Regions from separate parts of the Allobosea sp. 01N443 genome, predicted to be linked through region 3. Evidence: predicted binding sites of a transcription regulator. Region 3 holds the regulator's gene; each other region holds the start of a gene.
What was found. Region 3 encodes LexA, which represses DNA repair genes until DNA is damaged. Its sites were predicted from a motif close to TGTTCNNNNTGTGTTCNG; they were not measured.
Positions count from the first base shown of each region.

Region 1: the regulator LexA is predicted to act here: its motif matches at 2,665-2,682, upstream of AC1DRP_RS02345 (ImuA family protein).
Region 2: the regulator LexA is predicted to act here: its motif matches at 3,750-3,767, upstream of AC1DRP_RS04745 (LexA family protein).

Region 1 is NZ_JBFTRC010000004.1:10,151-15,132, reverse strand. Features, by position in the region: gene AC1DRP_RS02355 (error-prone DNA polymerase) at 1-335, opposite strand, end outside; gene AC1DRP_RS02350 (Y-family DNA polymerase) at 332-1,801, opposite strand; gene AC1DRP_RS02345 (ImuA family protein) at 1,821-2,648, opposite strand; gene phnC (phosphonate ABC transporter ATP-binding protein) at 2,874-3,692, shown strand; gene phnD (phosphonate ABC transporter substrate-binding protein) at 3,764-4,681, shown strand; gene phnE (phosphonate ABC transporter, permease protein PhnE) at 4,774-4,982, shown strand, end outside.
Region 2 is NZ_JBFTRC010000010.1:30,957-35,938, reverse strand. Features, by position in the region: gene AC1DRP_RS04775 (HAD family hydrolase) at 1-199, shown strand, start outside; gene AC1DRP_RS04770 (metallophosphoesterase) at 184-990, shown strand; gene AC1DRP_RS04765 (hypothetical protein) at 987-1,121, shown strand; gene AC1DRP_RS04760 (RNA-binding protein) at 1,118-1,366, opposite strand; gene AC1DRP_RS04755 (hypothetical protein) at 1,738-2,034, opposite strand; gene AC1DRP_RS04750 (Y-family DNA polymerase) at 2,031-3,311, opposite strand; gene AC1DRP_RS04745 (LexA family protein) at 3,308-3,724, opposite strand; gene AC1DRP_RS04740 (hypothetical protein) at 4,129-4,866, shown strand.
Region 3 is NZ_JBFTRC010000152.1:155-4,132, forward strand. Features, by position in the region: partial or broken gene AC1DRP_RS27075 (indole-3-glycerol phosphate synthase TrpC) at 1-217, shown strand, start outside; gene moaC (cyclic pyranopterin monophosphate synthase MoaC) at 214-702, shown strand; gene AC1DRP_RS27085 (molybdopterin molybdotransferase MoeA) at 699-1,910, shown strand; gene lexA (transcriptional repressor LexA) at 1,992-2,696, shown strand; gene AC1DRP_RS27095 (ComEC/Rec2 family competence protein) at 2,690-3,978, opposite strand, start outside.

The sequences.
Region 1 (4,982 bases), on a different contig from region 3:
AGCCTGCCATAGGCGTCGCGATCCTGGGGATAGGCGAGCAGGTCGGGCGTGCCATCGGACAGGACGAGGCGGACCCCGACCGCGAATGTCAGCTTCGTTGTGGCGATACCCCCCTCGCGCATCGCCGCATGGGCCCGCACCACGCCGGCCAGAGAATTGCGGTCGGCGAGCCCGATTCCGGCAAGGTCGAGTTCGGCCGCCCGGCCAACCAGTTCCTCCGGACTCGAGGCTCCGCGCAGGAAGGAGAAGTTGGAGGTAACCGCGAGTTCGGCATAGCGCGCGGCTGGTCCTCCCGGGGCAGCCTCGACCAGGCGATTGTCATTGAGCCCGCTCACGCGAAAAGCCCGTGCATGAACCAGGGTGGATGCGCGGCCTCGCGGCCATAGAGTCCGTCGCGATAAAGCCAGAAGCGCCTCCCGCCCGGCTCTTCGACGCGAAAATAGTCGCGGGTCGGCGCGATCCTGCCCGTCGTCGCCCACCATTCGGCGGCGATCCGCTCCGGCCCCTCCGCCTTGGCGACCTCATGCAGCACGCGCCGCCAGCGGAAACGCGTCGGCGGTCCGTCCGGAATTTCGGCCAGGACCTCGATCGGCTCAGGCCGCGACAGCAGCCGCAGGGGCCGTTCCGGGGCAGCGCTCGGTGCCGGCCAGTCTGGGGAAAGGCCGAGCCGTACAAGCTCGCCATGCCGCAGGGCGGGCACCGCCAGCGCCGCACGCTCGGGATCATGGCTGTCCTGCGCCAGGAAACGCCGCACGCGATCCGGGCCGATCCGGGCCGCGATCGCATCGGCGACCTCCGTCAATGCCCGCTCGGCGGCGGCTTCGTCGGGCTCCTCCTTCCCCCCGGCGGCGAGCGTTCCCTGATCGACGGCGAAAGGCTCGGTCGCACCGGCCGAGAGCCGGATCAGGTCGAAGCCGAAGCCGGGATCGAGCGGGTCCGCCAAGGCATCCAGCTTCAGGGCGAAGAGCCGGTCGAGCGCAGCCGGATCGCGCAACGGCATCCCGGTCTCGATGCCGAGACGGCGCACGGCCCCGTCACTGCGGAAAAAGCTCGCCTCGAACAGTCTTGCGCCTTCGCCCCGCGCTTCCAGCATGCCGGCGAGACTTTCCTCCAGGCCGGCCAGGGCGGCCCGGATACCGGCCTCATGCGCCAGCGGCTCGGCAAAACGCCGCTCCGCCATACAGTCCGGCAGCGGTCGTCGCGGGGACAGCGCCTGCGGCAGGCGGCCAAGCGCCTGGTCGAGCCTGTCGAGCAGGTCGCGGCCGAAACGGGCGGCCAGCGGCGCGCGCGGCCGCGTCTCCAGATCGGCGATATGGGTGAGGCCCATGCGCGCGAGCCCGTGCTGCCGTGCCGCCTCCAGTCCAAGCGCCGCGGTCGGCAAGGGCCACAGGGCCTCGCTCTCCCCGTCCGGCGGCACGATGCCGCCGCGCCCATAGCGCGCGACACCCCAGGCGGCGCGCGCCGTCCCGGCAATGGCGGCGCGCAGCGTAAAGCCCTGTCGTTTCAGCCGAAGCAGGCAGTCGCGGCCAAGCGCGGCCTCGCCGCCAAAGAGATGGGTGCAGCCCGAGATATCGAGCAGCAATCCATCCTCGCCATCGAGCGCGACCAGCGGTGTATAGCGGTCGCACCAGTCGGCAACGGCGTAGAGCAGGGCCGCATCGGCCGCCCTGTCCTCCTCGACCACGACCAGCCGCGGGATCATCGCCCGCGCATCGGCCAGCGCCATGGTCGCATGAAGGCCGAGACGTTCGGCTTCGACATCGAGGCTCGTCAGCCGGAAGGCGCCCTTCGCCTTGCCCACCACAACAAGAGGACCAGGATCATCCGCTGGCCCGCCGGGCTGCGGGCCAGGCCTCTGCGATATTGCCCGAACGGATGCGCCCTGGCTGCGTCTGATCCGGTCGATGGGCAGGCGCGGGAACCAGAGCGACAGGAAGCGGCTCGCGGAAGCTATACGCATGACTGTCCCACTCCATCACCCACTGCCCTGTCGCCCCATGCCGGTTGCGCAGCACCGTGACCGCAAAACTCGGCCGGCCCGGCCCATGCGCTCTCATCCGCCCCTCCGAAGGCGCCGCCGAAACCGACCAGCGGATCGTCGCCGCGCTTGGAGCAGGACTGCTTCCCAGCCGCAGGAGAAAAGCCGTCGCGCCGGCATCCCGCGCCGCCAGGACGAGACGCCGGCTGGCCGTGAGATCGAGGCAGGCCGGCGCACCTTCGAGCTCGATCACCACCGCGCCGATACCCGAGCGCGGGTCATTGCCGCGCGGAAAGGCGTCGCCCGCCGCCTTCAGCACGGCAAGCGGATCGCGCCCCCGCACCGCAAGCACCCGGTCGGGATCGAGCCCGAACGCTGCAAGCCCCGGCGCATAGAGTTCGCCCCCTTCCGCGCCGGCGGAATCCTGCCGCAGCCAGACGACCGGCCGCCGCTCCAGCCGCGCGATCAGCCCGGCGACGAAGCCCGTCGCCGCCGGAGCCTGATGCGCCGCAGCCACGATCTCGTGCAGGGCATGGCGGCGCAGCGGCCCCAGCGCCGCATCGGCCGCCGCGTGGCCAAGGCTGAAGCTCGCCTCCCCGCCCAGCGAGACGGAGACGCTTTCCAAACCGGCAATGCTTCGCCGCAGCGCGGCGACGGCATGATCGCTCACGTCTTGGCACTCCAAATGTTCCTATTTTGTTCTTTATGACTCCGCCGCCTCAGACGAGTCAACAGCCTCCGTGACGCCCCGCCCCATAGCCCCCGATCCTGCTGTCACGGCCCTGTCATCTGTCGCCGATACCGGTTTGCGCACTGCAAGAGAGCATGAGCTCCGGACTGCGCCTCGCCCATGTCCGGATGTCGRCATGCTCGCTCCTCGATGGGAAGACCGTTCATGCTGCGTATCGAAGGCCTGACCAAGCGCTTCAGCGGCAAAGCCGCCGTGGACAATGTCTCGCTGTCGATCCCGAAGGGCGAAATGGTCGGCGTCATCGGCCGCTCCGGCGCCGGCAAGTCGACCCTGCTGCGCATGATCAACCGCTTGGCGGAGCCGAGTTCCGGCCGCCTGATCAGCGACGAGCGCGATGTCACCGCATTGAAGGGCCCCGAACTGCGCGCCTGGCGTCGCGACACCGCGATGATCTTCCAGCAGTTCAATCTCGTCGGCCGCCTCGACGTGCTGACCAATGTCCTGCTTGGCCGGCTCAATCACCGCTCGGCCTTCCTGACGCTGGTGAAGAGCTTCTCGCCGGACGACAAGATCCGCGCCATCGCCGCACTCGAGCGTCTCGACATGGGCCATCTTCTGGCCCAGCGCGCCGAGACCCTCTCGGGCGGCCAGCAGCAGCGCGTCGCGATCGCCCGCGCCCTGGTCCAGGAGCCGAAGGTCATTCTCGCCGACGAGCCGATCGCTTCGCTCGATCCGCGCAACACCCAGGTCGTGATGGATGCGCTCTTCCGCATTAATCGCGAGGACGGCATCACCGTGATCTGCAATCTGCATGATCTCGATATCGCGGCGAAATATTGCGACCGACTGATCGGCATGGCCGCAGGCAAGGTCGTGTTCGACGACGTGCCGCAGGCGCTGACCCGCGAGATCGCGGCCGAACTTTACGGCATCGAGGCCAAGGATGCCGGCGCCGAGGCGCTCGACGCGCTCGATGCCATCGCCATCGCCGAAGCCAAGCGCGCCAAGCAGACCGCGGCCTGAGCCGAGTTCAAGCCCGGCCAGGACCGCTCACACCTGAAAAGACCGCCAACAGCCTTCAACAGGAGCAAACCATGCTGACCCGTCGTCATACCCTCACGCTCGCCGCCGCCGGCCTGGCCGCGACGCTCGCCGCTCCCGCCTTCGCGCAGGACTGGAAAGCCAAGTATCCGGAGCTGATCTTCGCCATCATCCCGTCCGAGAACGCGTCTGGCGTCGTCGAGCGCTACACCCCCTTCGTCAACTACCTCGCGAAGGAACTCGGCACCAAGGTGACGCTGCGCATCGCCAACGACTATGCCGCGATCATCGAAGGCCAGCGCGCCGGCAACATCCATATCGGCATGTACGGCCCCGCCTCCTTCGCCCGCGCCCGCATGACCGGCGCCAAGGTCGATGCCTTCGCGATCGAGACCAATCTCGACGGCACCAAGGGCTACCACTCCGTCTTCTACGTGAAGAAGGACTCGCCCTATCAGAAGGTCGAGGACCTGAAGGGCAAGAATCTCGGCCTCGTCGATCCCAATTCCACCTCTGGCAACAATGTGCCGCGCTTCGTGCTCGACGGCATGAAGATCGAGCCCGAGACCTTCTTCGGCAAGGTCGTCTATACCGGCAGCCACGAGAACGCGGTCATCGCGCTCGGCCAGGGCACCGTCGACATCGCCGCCAACTGGTGGAACGACGAGCAGGAATCCAACCTGCAGCGCATGGCCCGCAAGAACATGGTCAAGGCCGACGATTTCCGGATCATCTACAAGTCCGAGCAGATCGTGAACTCGCCGATGGCCTATCTTTCCGACCTGCCGGAGCCGCTCAAGGCCTCGATCCGCGACGCCGTCCTCAACCTCGCCACCAAGGACAAGGTCGCCTTCGACAAGATCTATGAAGGCAAGCAGGGCCCGCTCGTCGCGGTCGACAACAAGGCCTACGACCCGATCATCGAACTGAACAAGTTCGTCGACGCGCTCCGCAAGAAGAAGTCTTCGTAAGCGCTTACCCGCCGACCGTCATGGCCAGGTTTATCCCGGCCATGACGGAGTGGCGTCCCGCCGCGACTGGCGAACCCCGCGACGGAACCAACATGACCCTGACGATCGATCGCAACGACCCCACCATTCGCGGCCATGCCGATCTCTATCGGCGCGAGATGGGCGCAAAGCGCCGCCAGGCCCTGCTCGGCGCCGCCATCTTCATCGCCTGCGTCACCCTCTCCGCGATCGGCTCGGAGGTCGATCTCGCGAAATTCGCCGCAAACGCCTGGCGTTTCCCGAAATACATCCTCGAGACCCT
Region 2 (4,982 bases), on a different contig from region 3:
CGAGCAGATCTTGTTCATCGGTGACACCCCAGAAGCAGATATCCTGGGGCCGAGGACCGTCGGCATGCACGCCATGACTATCGATGCGTTCGAAGCAGCCGTGAACGGACGTGAAGAGCGCCGGATATCCGCTGAGGAAGTGCGGTCGCCTGAGATTCATCAGTTGCTCGAGCGGGTGCGCGAGTGCGTCTGCTCGTGATCTCGGACCTTCATCTGGAGTTCGGGCCATTTGAGTTCCCGACGCCCATGCCAGAATTCGAAGTGGCCGTTTTTGCTGGCGATATTGGTCAGCCTATTGTCGATGCGATTGAGTGGATGGCCGGCCAGAGGGAGGGCGGTCCTCTAATGGGGCGCCCTGTCGTCTACGTCGCAGGAAACCACGAGTTTTACCGCAGCGAGATGAAGTCGAACCTGGCCGAGGCCGGAAGGGTCTCCGACGACGCCGGCATTCACTTTTTGCATCGACGAGCGGTCACCATCAATGGCGTCCGTTTCATTGGTTGCACGCTTTGGACCGACTATCGACTGCTCGGAACTCCCAAACCCTCTATGATCACGGCTGGCCAGGAACTGAATGACCATCGCCTGATCCGGTATCGCGAGGAGAGCGGACACTTCAGTCGCTTCATGCCATGGCACGCGGCGGCAGAGCACCGGCTCGATCTCGCGTTCATTCGCGGCGAACTGGCAACTTCGCATGACGGGCCGACCGTCGTGGTGACGCACCATGCGCCACACCCGCAATCCGTTCAGCCGAGGCACCAGGGCAGCGCACTGTCGCCGGCCTTCGTGTCAGACCTCAGTCCTGTGATCGAACAGTTTCAGCCTGAGCTTTGGATCCATGGCCATGACCATGGATCGCACGATTATCGGATCGGCAAGACGCGCATTTTTGCAAATCAGGCTGGCTACCCAAACCTTCACCGGGATCGCGAGAACAGAGGGTTCGATCCGCGCTGCGTCATTTGCGTCGATGGAGCGGGGAAATGAGCGGCTACGATGAAGTTCGTTGTGAGATGCCGATGCTCGCCTCCGACCTCGAGGCCGAAGCGGTTTTTCACACGCGAGCATTCATTGCGGTCTTCGGGGAGCAGGATTTCATCGGCTCGGCAAGTTTCTAGTTGAAGCGCGTGACGAAGTACTCGCGGAAGGCCGTTGCGTCCTTTGCGTCGAGGAAACTCACGCGCATGCACCTGCGCTCAGGCTGCATCAATATGCGGGCTTTATGCGAAATCTCGTGGTCACCCAGCCATATTCCGATGTCGAACAGGCGCTCGTTCAGCGTGATCGGTTCGAGGGGAAGGTCGATCGAGAATGTCCCCGCGATGCCGTCACGGGTAGTCGCGGCGATCCCGGATTTCTGCATGTCGCCCTCCTGCCGCTCAGGATGAGGTTGTATAGATTAGTCCTCTCTGCAGGATCTGTTCAATCGCGAAGCCCAGGCCGCGTAAGGCGTATTCTTGGTCAAGTGTCGATTGAAGTCCGGAGCGCCGTCGTCCCACCAGACAGGGCCCCGCTCACCAAGGGCAACCTTGGCTGCTTCGACGGCGGCGCGGGCGACATGGGGTTCGCCGCTTCCGCGTTTGACGTCCTTCACAGCACGGCGAGCATCTATCAGCTCGGTGACAAGCTCGTGACGGCGCGCAGCCGGAAGGGCGGGATTTGTTGCTCGCCACAGCCTGCCAGCGACCATGAAATATCTGCCGTCCGGTGTTGTCGGATGATCGCGCCGGTCGCTCAATCCGGATACTCGCGAGCGAGCCGATCATAAGCGTCCTCGGCAGCGGCGTCGCCCGCCATGGCATTTTCGATTTCATTCTCGTCGACGAGCACCCCGCCGAAATGTGCGACGAAGGCGCGCGCCAAGCCCCGGTCTTCGAATGCGATGCGGACCGTCTCTGAACCGGGGAAACGGTCGAGAACGCGGAACCCGATTTGCCAGTCGCCACACCAACTCTCGATTCTGCGCAGGCGTTCCGGTGCAGCGACGGGGTCCAATTTCATTTCGACCTGATGACTGAAGCCTGGCATCACGCCCTCCCTACGACCGGCACCTCGTCGAGCCGCGTCGTGTAACGCGGCGAACGCATCTCGAACTTCGTGACCCACGCCTTCTGCTGGCGGGCGATGCCGGCCGCTGCAGGGTACACAACGCCACGACCGTGTTGCTTGTTGCACGCGTCCAGCGCTTCCATGAGCCGGCCGCTCTTCTTGCGATCGAGGGCGCCGATCAGGGCTCGCTGCGACATCTCGGGCGCCACCAGGTCGACCGTCATCAAGCCGGCCTTGGCGTAGCGGTAACCCGGCTTCCAGATCCGCCGCGCTCCCCATTTGGCGGCGCGGACGAGGACGAGGGTGTCGTTGCTCGCCTCGGGAAAGTCGACCGTGGTCGAAACCGAGCGGGAAGGGCCGCTGTCGAACGGCGATGTGTGGAAGAAGACAGTGACGTGATCCGTCGCCAATCCATGGTGCCGGAGCTTCTCGCCCAGGCGGGTGGCATGGGCGGCGATCGCCTCCTGCATCATCTCGAGGCTTTCGACCCGGCCGGAAAACGACCTGGTCACGGCACAGCCTTTTCGCGTGGGGGCGACGCTATCCAGATCGAGGCAGGGCTGGCCGCGCAGTTCCTGGATAATCCGCTCGCCAACGACGGTCAGCGACTTGCGAGCACGCTTGGGATCGAGGGCGGCGACATCGGCTGCCGTCTTGCAGCCGAAAGCGCCCAGCTTGGTCTGGCTGGCACGGCCGATACCCCAGACGTCCTCCAGCGGCATCAGCGACAGCCATTCCCGACGCGCTTCCTCACTCGTCAGGTCGCAGGTGCCGCCGAGCTGAGGCGTGGTCTTCGCAATCTTGTTTGCGAGCTTCGCCAGTGTTTTCGTTGGGCCGATGCCGACGCAGGTGGGGACACCGGTCCATTTCGAAACCGTGGAGCGCAGGTCGTGGCCCAGTTCCTCACGATGCTCAGGCGCCACCGGGGTCAGGTCGAGGAAGCTCTCGTCGATCGAGTAGATCTCGATATCGGGGGAGAACCGCTCATAGACGGTGTTCATCCGGCGGCTCATGTCGCCGTAGAGCGAATAATTCGACGAGAAGACGACGACGCCCTCGCGTTTGCACAGGTCGCGGATCTGGAACATCGGCGCGCCTATCTTGATGCCGAGCGCCTTTGCCTCAGCCGTCRTGGCGACTGCGCAGCCGTCATTGTTCGACAGCACGATCACCGGTCGGCGTCGCAATTTCGGGTCGAACACGCGCTCGCAGGAGCAGTAGAAGCTGTTCCCGTCGATCAGGGCGAACGAGCGCTTCATCGCCGGAAGCGCCGCACCGCGTTGGTGACCACGCCGAAGATATCGATTTCGGCGTCTGGACCGGGGTCGTAGTCGGGGTAGCGCCGGTTGCCGAACGCGAGACTTGAACGGCCGCCGGCGATCTTGAAAACCTTGACGCTGCGCTCGCCGTTGACGTCGACCACGACGGCATCGCCATCCCGCGGGACCAGGCTGCGGTCGACCGTGATCAAGCTGCCGTCGAAAATTCCGACGTCGATCGCGCTGTCGCCGGCGACGGTCATGATGTAGGTCGCGGGAGCGTTTTTGATCAGCGCCCGCGACAGGTCGATCGGTGTGTCGAGGTAGTCGTCGGCCGGCGAAGGAAAACCCGCGCGCACGGCCTTCAGGTAGACCGGAAGAAAGATCGGCGGTCCGAGGTCGGCGGGGGACATGTGCATCGCGATGCGCTCCGATGGTTGGAACATAACAAGAACATCAGAAGCCCAACTCGAGTCAATAAGGGGAATTCGTGGCCCGCCGCTCATCACCCATCCCGACCGCTGCGCTCGTCCTACGAAGAGCCGTCAGCGGTGCGCCAGTAGCAGACGTTGGGGTCTCGCCAGGAAGCGGGCATTCCTGTTTTCAGCCGCCGGCCCCCCATTTTAACCCACGCTGAGACTGCTGGCGCCCGCCTCTGGTGTCATGGTTGAAAGAGTCGTGCCAGAGCATCAAAATGCACCAGAAATATGCGAATCGTCCAATTTGGCTTATAGTTCGCACTTCCCTCAGAAGTCCTTTGCGTCGCGGTCGTTGTAGGAGTCGTTGAGGCCAACTGAAGCTTTTGGATGCGCAGATCATGTTTGGTCACGAACGCTTGCAAGCCGTGCGAAGGCTCGTTGCCGAATACGTCCGAAGCCCTTCGCTTCGTCATCTCCGCGAACCAAGCTCAGTTGATCGCCTTGCCGAGCAGATTGTTAAGGTTGTTGACCGGGAGCCAACCGTTTGGCGCAAATGGGAAGGGCAACGCGAGGACGTTCTGCGGGCTGCTGCCCCGTGTTGGATACCCTCGGAAGACCTGCGCAGTTTTCTGAACGATCTGCCGGGGCCGAAGCTCACCTCGACCGACCTTGCTCAGCGACTTAGGGCGATCCACGAGGAGCCATATAGTTCGTATCCTGACGAGGCGCTGCGGGAAGAATGTCTCGCGCTCTACGCTCGCGAACGAGCCGCTGGAACCGAGCTGCCAGCGATCATCGGGGCCTTGCAAGAATTTGTTGAAACAGAAACAGAGCGGCTCCGTCTTGCTTCGGTGGCGGCTTGGCGCCAGCGCCAAAAGGAGGAGCTGGAAGCGCTCCAGCAACGCTTCATCGCTGGGGCTGATTGCAAGTGGGTAGCTGTCGGCACCTCAAAAGACGTGTTTTCTCGCAAGAACGGCCGAGCCTATCGACTGTCGCCGACTAAAAACAAGCGATGGGACCTGTTCCGTATTCAAGCAGCTGAGGACCCCGGCAAGCTCATCGGCACTTATGGTTCTAGAGGCGAGGCAAACAAAGCACTTGCGAAGCTGGCTTACGATTCTGAGCCTCGCTGGTAGACAGGTAGTTGCGCCGGCCTTGCGATATCGGCTCGTGAACCTCTCGCGCAATTTGAAAGTGGATGCCGGGCATCTTTAAATGCTCGCCGCAACTGCGAGGGCAGGCCCGCTATCTG
Region 3 (3,978 bases):
TGCCGTCGATCTCGCCGTCACCGAGAGACTTGCTCCGCGCGTCCCCGCGGACCGCATCATCGTTGGCGAGAGCGGCATCTTCAGCCATGCCGACATCGCACGGTTGCAGCGCGCCGGCGTCAACACCTTCCTCGTCGGCGAGAGCCTGATGCGGCAGGACGATGTCGCCGCTGCCACCCGTGATCTCCTGACCGGTTCTGCGCGCAGCGCAGCATGAGCAAGCTCAGCCATCTCGACGCCAGCGGCCAGGCCCATATGGTCGATGTCGGCGACAAGGAGGAGACCTCGCGCATCGCTGTCGCCGAGGGCTGTGTCGTCATGCAGCCCGGGACTCTGGCGATCGTGCGCGATGGCGACGCCAAGAAAGGCGACGTACTTGGCACGGCGCGCCTGGCTGGAATCATGGCCGCTAAGCGCACGCATGAACTGATCCCGCTCTGTCACCCCCTGCTGATCAGCAAGATCAGCGTCGACCTCACCCTGGACGAGACATTGCCCGGGGTGCGCGTGAGCGCTGAGGTCAAGATGAAGGGACAGACCGGCGTCGAGATGGAGGCGTTGACCGCTGTCGGCGTCGCCTGCCTCACAGTTTACGACATGGTCAAGGCGGTCGACCGGGCGATGCGGATCGAAGGCATCAGGCTCGTCCACAAGTCAGGTGGAAAATCCGGCACTTTCGATCTCCCGGAAACTGCGCGATGAGCCTCACGCCCGTCCCCGTCGCCCTGAAGGCGCTGATCGACAGCGTTCCGGCACCGACACCATCAGAAACCCTGCCACTCGCACATTGCGTAGGGCGCGTGCTCGCCGCCGACCTGCAGGCGCTTCGGACCCAGCCCCCCTTTGCCAACTCCGCAATGGACGGATACGCCGTTCGCGCAGATGATATTGCGCCGGCAAATGAATTGCGTGTCATCGGCGAATCGGCTGCCGGTCGTTCCTTCTCAGGGATGGTCCGCTCCAATGAGGCTGTTCGCATCTTCACCGGTGCTCCGATTCCGGAGGGCGCCGATACGATCCTGATTCAGGAGAATGCGGACGGCGTCGGCACTGCGACGATCCGCGTGCGCGAGGGCGCCGAGCGCGGCAAGTTCGTTCGTCAGGCAGGATTGGACTTCTGCGAGGGCGAGGTGTTGCTTCTCGCCGGCAGCCGGCTCGACAGTGCGAGCCTCGGCCTCGCGGCAGCCATGGGCCACCCCATGCTCACGGTGCGTCGCAAGCCACTGGTCGCGATCCTCGCGACCGGCGACGAACTGGTCCAGCCCGGCGAGCCGGTTGGACCCGACCAGATCGTCGCGTCCAACAGTTTTGCGCTCGCCGCGCTGGTCGAGCAGGCCGGCGGCACGGCGCTCGATCTCGGGATTGCCCGCGATGATCATGCCGATCTCGCCGACAAGATTGGCCAGGCACGGAAGGCCGATGCCGATGTGCTGATCACCCTCGGAGGAGCCTCGGTAGGTGAGCACGATCTCGTCCAGGCAGCGTTGATCGGTCAAGGCATGGCGCTCGGCTTCTGGAAGATCGCCATGCGGCCGGGCAAGCCGATGATGATGGGCCGCCTCGGCCGCATGGTCGCGCTCGGCCTACCCGGAAACCCCGTCTCGTCCATCGTCTGCGGGCATCTCTTCGTCGTGCCCCTGCTCAGGACCCTCCTGGGCGTACCGGAACCGGAGCGCGATCTGAGTGAGCCTGCAATCGTCGGAAGAAATTTGCYGGCAAATGATGAGCGGCGGGACTATATGAGGTCGGAACTGACGCTCACTCCGGAAGGATGGCTGGCAACGCCCTTCGCCAAGCAGGATTCATCGATGCTGGCCACTCTTGCCCGCGCCGACGCGCTACTCATTCGCGAATCGTTTGCTGCGCCGGCAAACAAAGGCGACAACTGCCGGATCATCCGCCTACGCTGAGCGCGCTTGCGGAACACAACGCGAACCTGTATGGTGTTCGTGCTTTGTTTCGATTCCATACAAAGAGCGCCGGCGGGAACCATGCTGACACGCAAACAGTTCGAACTGCTTCGTTTCATCCAGGAACGCCTGCGCGAGACAGGGGTGCCCCCCTCCTTCGACGAGATGAAGGACGCGCTCGATCTGCGCTCCAAGTCCGGTATCCATCGCCTGATCATGGCGCTGGAGGAGCGCGGGTTCATTCGCCGCCTTCCCAATCGAGCCCGAGCGCTGGAGATCATAAAGCTGCCCGAAGGGGCCGGCGGCCCTCAGGCGACGCGCGGACGGTTCAGCCCCTCCGTCGTCCAAGGGGGGCTTGGCAAGGTCCGGCCGATCGCACCGCCCCCGGACGAAGATGTGCGCTCCACGGTTGCGATTCCGGTCATGGGGCGGATTGCCGCCGGTACACCGATTTCCGCCATCCAGAGCCGCAGCCATACCGTGGCACTGCCTGCCGACATGCTTGGCCCCGGTGAACATTTTGCCCTCGAGGTTCGCGGCGACTCGATGGTGGAAGCCGGCATTCTCGACGGCGATACGGTGGTGATCAAGCGTCAGGACACGGCCAATACCGGGGATATCRTCGTGGCTCTGATCGATGACGAGGAAGCAACGCTGAAGCGACTGCGCAAGCGCGGCTCCTCGATCGCGCTCGAGGCTGCCAATCCCGCCTATGAGACAAGGGTGCTGGGACCGGACCGCGTCAAGATTCAGGGCCGCCTGGTCAACCTGATGCGGCGCTACTGAAGCGGCTCGTGTTCTTCGACAGCCGCCAGCGGCAAAGCCGGCGTGCTTGCAGGCCGCTCCCGCTTGCGGCTCCAGGGACGATCGACACCATCCTGCTCTGATAGATGGGCGCGCCAGCCGCCCTTGTTGCCGACAAGGGCGGTCGCGCCATCGCGCGACAATGCCCTGCGGTCGATCAGTCGTGCTGCGCACGGAGCGTTCCAYGGAATCGGCGTGATGACGAGATCGGCGCGCCGACAGTCCTCGACGATGGCCAGGCGATCACGTGCAAAGGCAACGCTTCGTCCATCCTTGCTGCGGACGACACAACCCAACGTGTCGCAGGTCGCGCCTTCCCGCAGGCTGTTGTCGTCAGTCCGGCGATTATCGCCATCTGCGTTCAGCCATTGCTGCAGCACGAAGCGGCTCGGTTGCCCCGCCAGGATCATGCGACCATCGCCCCCGCGGACCAGGATCCCGGAACCATCGCGTTCGATCAGGATGTCGGGCCTGTCGGGCTTCGCTGCCACGAGCAGTCCCGCGATCAGGGGGGCGACGGCCAGGAAGCGCAGCGGTGTCGTCCAGAGCGTGATCCAGAGAAGCGCGGCGGCAAAGCATGCGAGCGCCGCGGCCCCGAATGCAGGAATGATCACCGCGGAGTGGTCGAATCCCGCAACCCAGCGCGCGGATTGCAGCACATAGTCCGAAGCGACTCCCATGAGCGCCCAAGCCGGCCAATCCAGGCCGAAGGGATAGGCGAGCACGCCGAAGACAGCGGCAGGCATGACGATCAGGGAAACGAAGGGCAAGGCGAGCGCATTGCCGAGCAGACCGAAGGGGTTGAAGGTCTGGAAGTGATAGGCACCGAACGGTGCGGTTGCGACCGTCGCCAGCACGGTCGTGACCGTGAGCCCGACCACCGCGATCCAGATCGGCCGTAGCGGCCAAGGCAGGTTCGCCGGCGCCTCGGAGTGGCCGCGATCCTCCCAGCGCTCGGCAAAGGCGATCAGCGCCGCGACAGCGCCAAAGGACATCTGGAAGCTTGGACCAAGCAGCGCGTCAGGCTCGCGCAGCAGAACGATCATCGCAGCGAGAGCCAGATTGCGCATGCTGAGCGCCGGGCGATCGACGAGAATCGCACCGAGCATGACCAATGTCATGATCAGCGAGCGCACCGTCGCGACCTCGGCTCCCGAGAAGATGCAATAAGCCGTGGCGCCGAGCATCGCGGCCAGGGCGGCGAGTTTCTTTATGGGCCAGCGCAATGCCAGCGTTTGCGATAGCGCCAGCAGGCCACGGACCA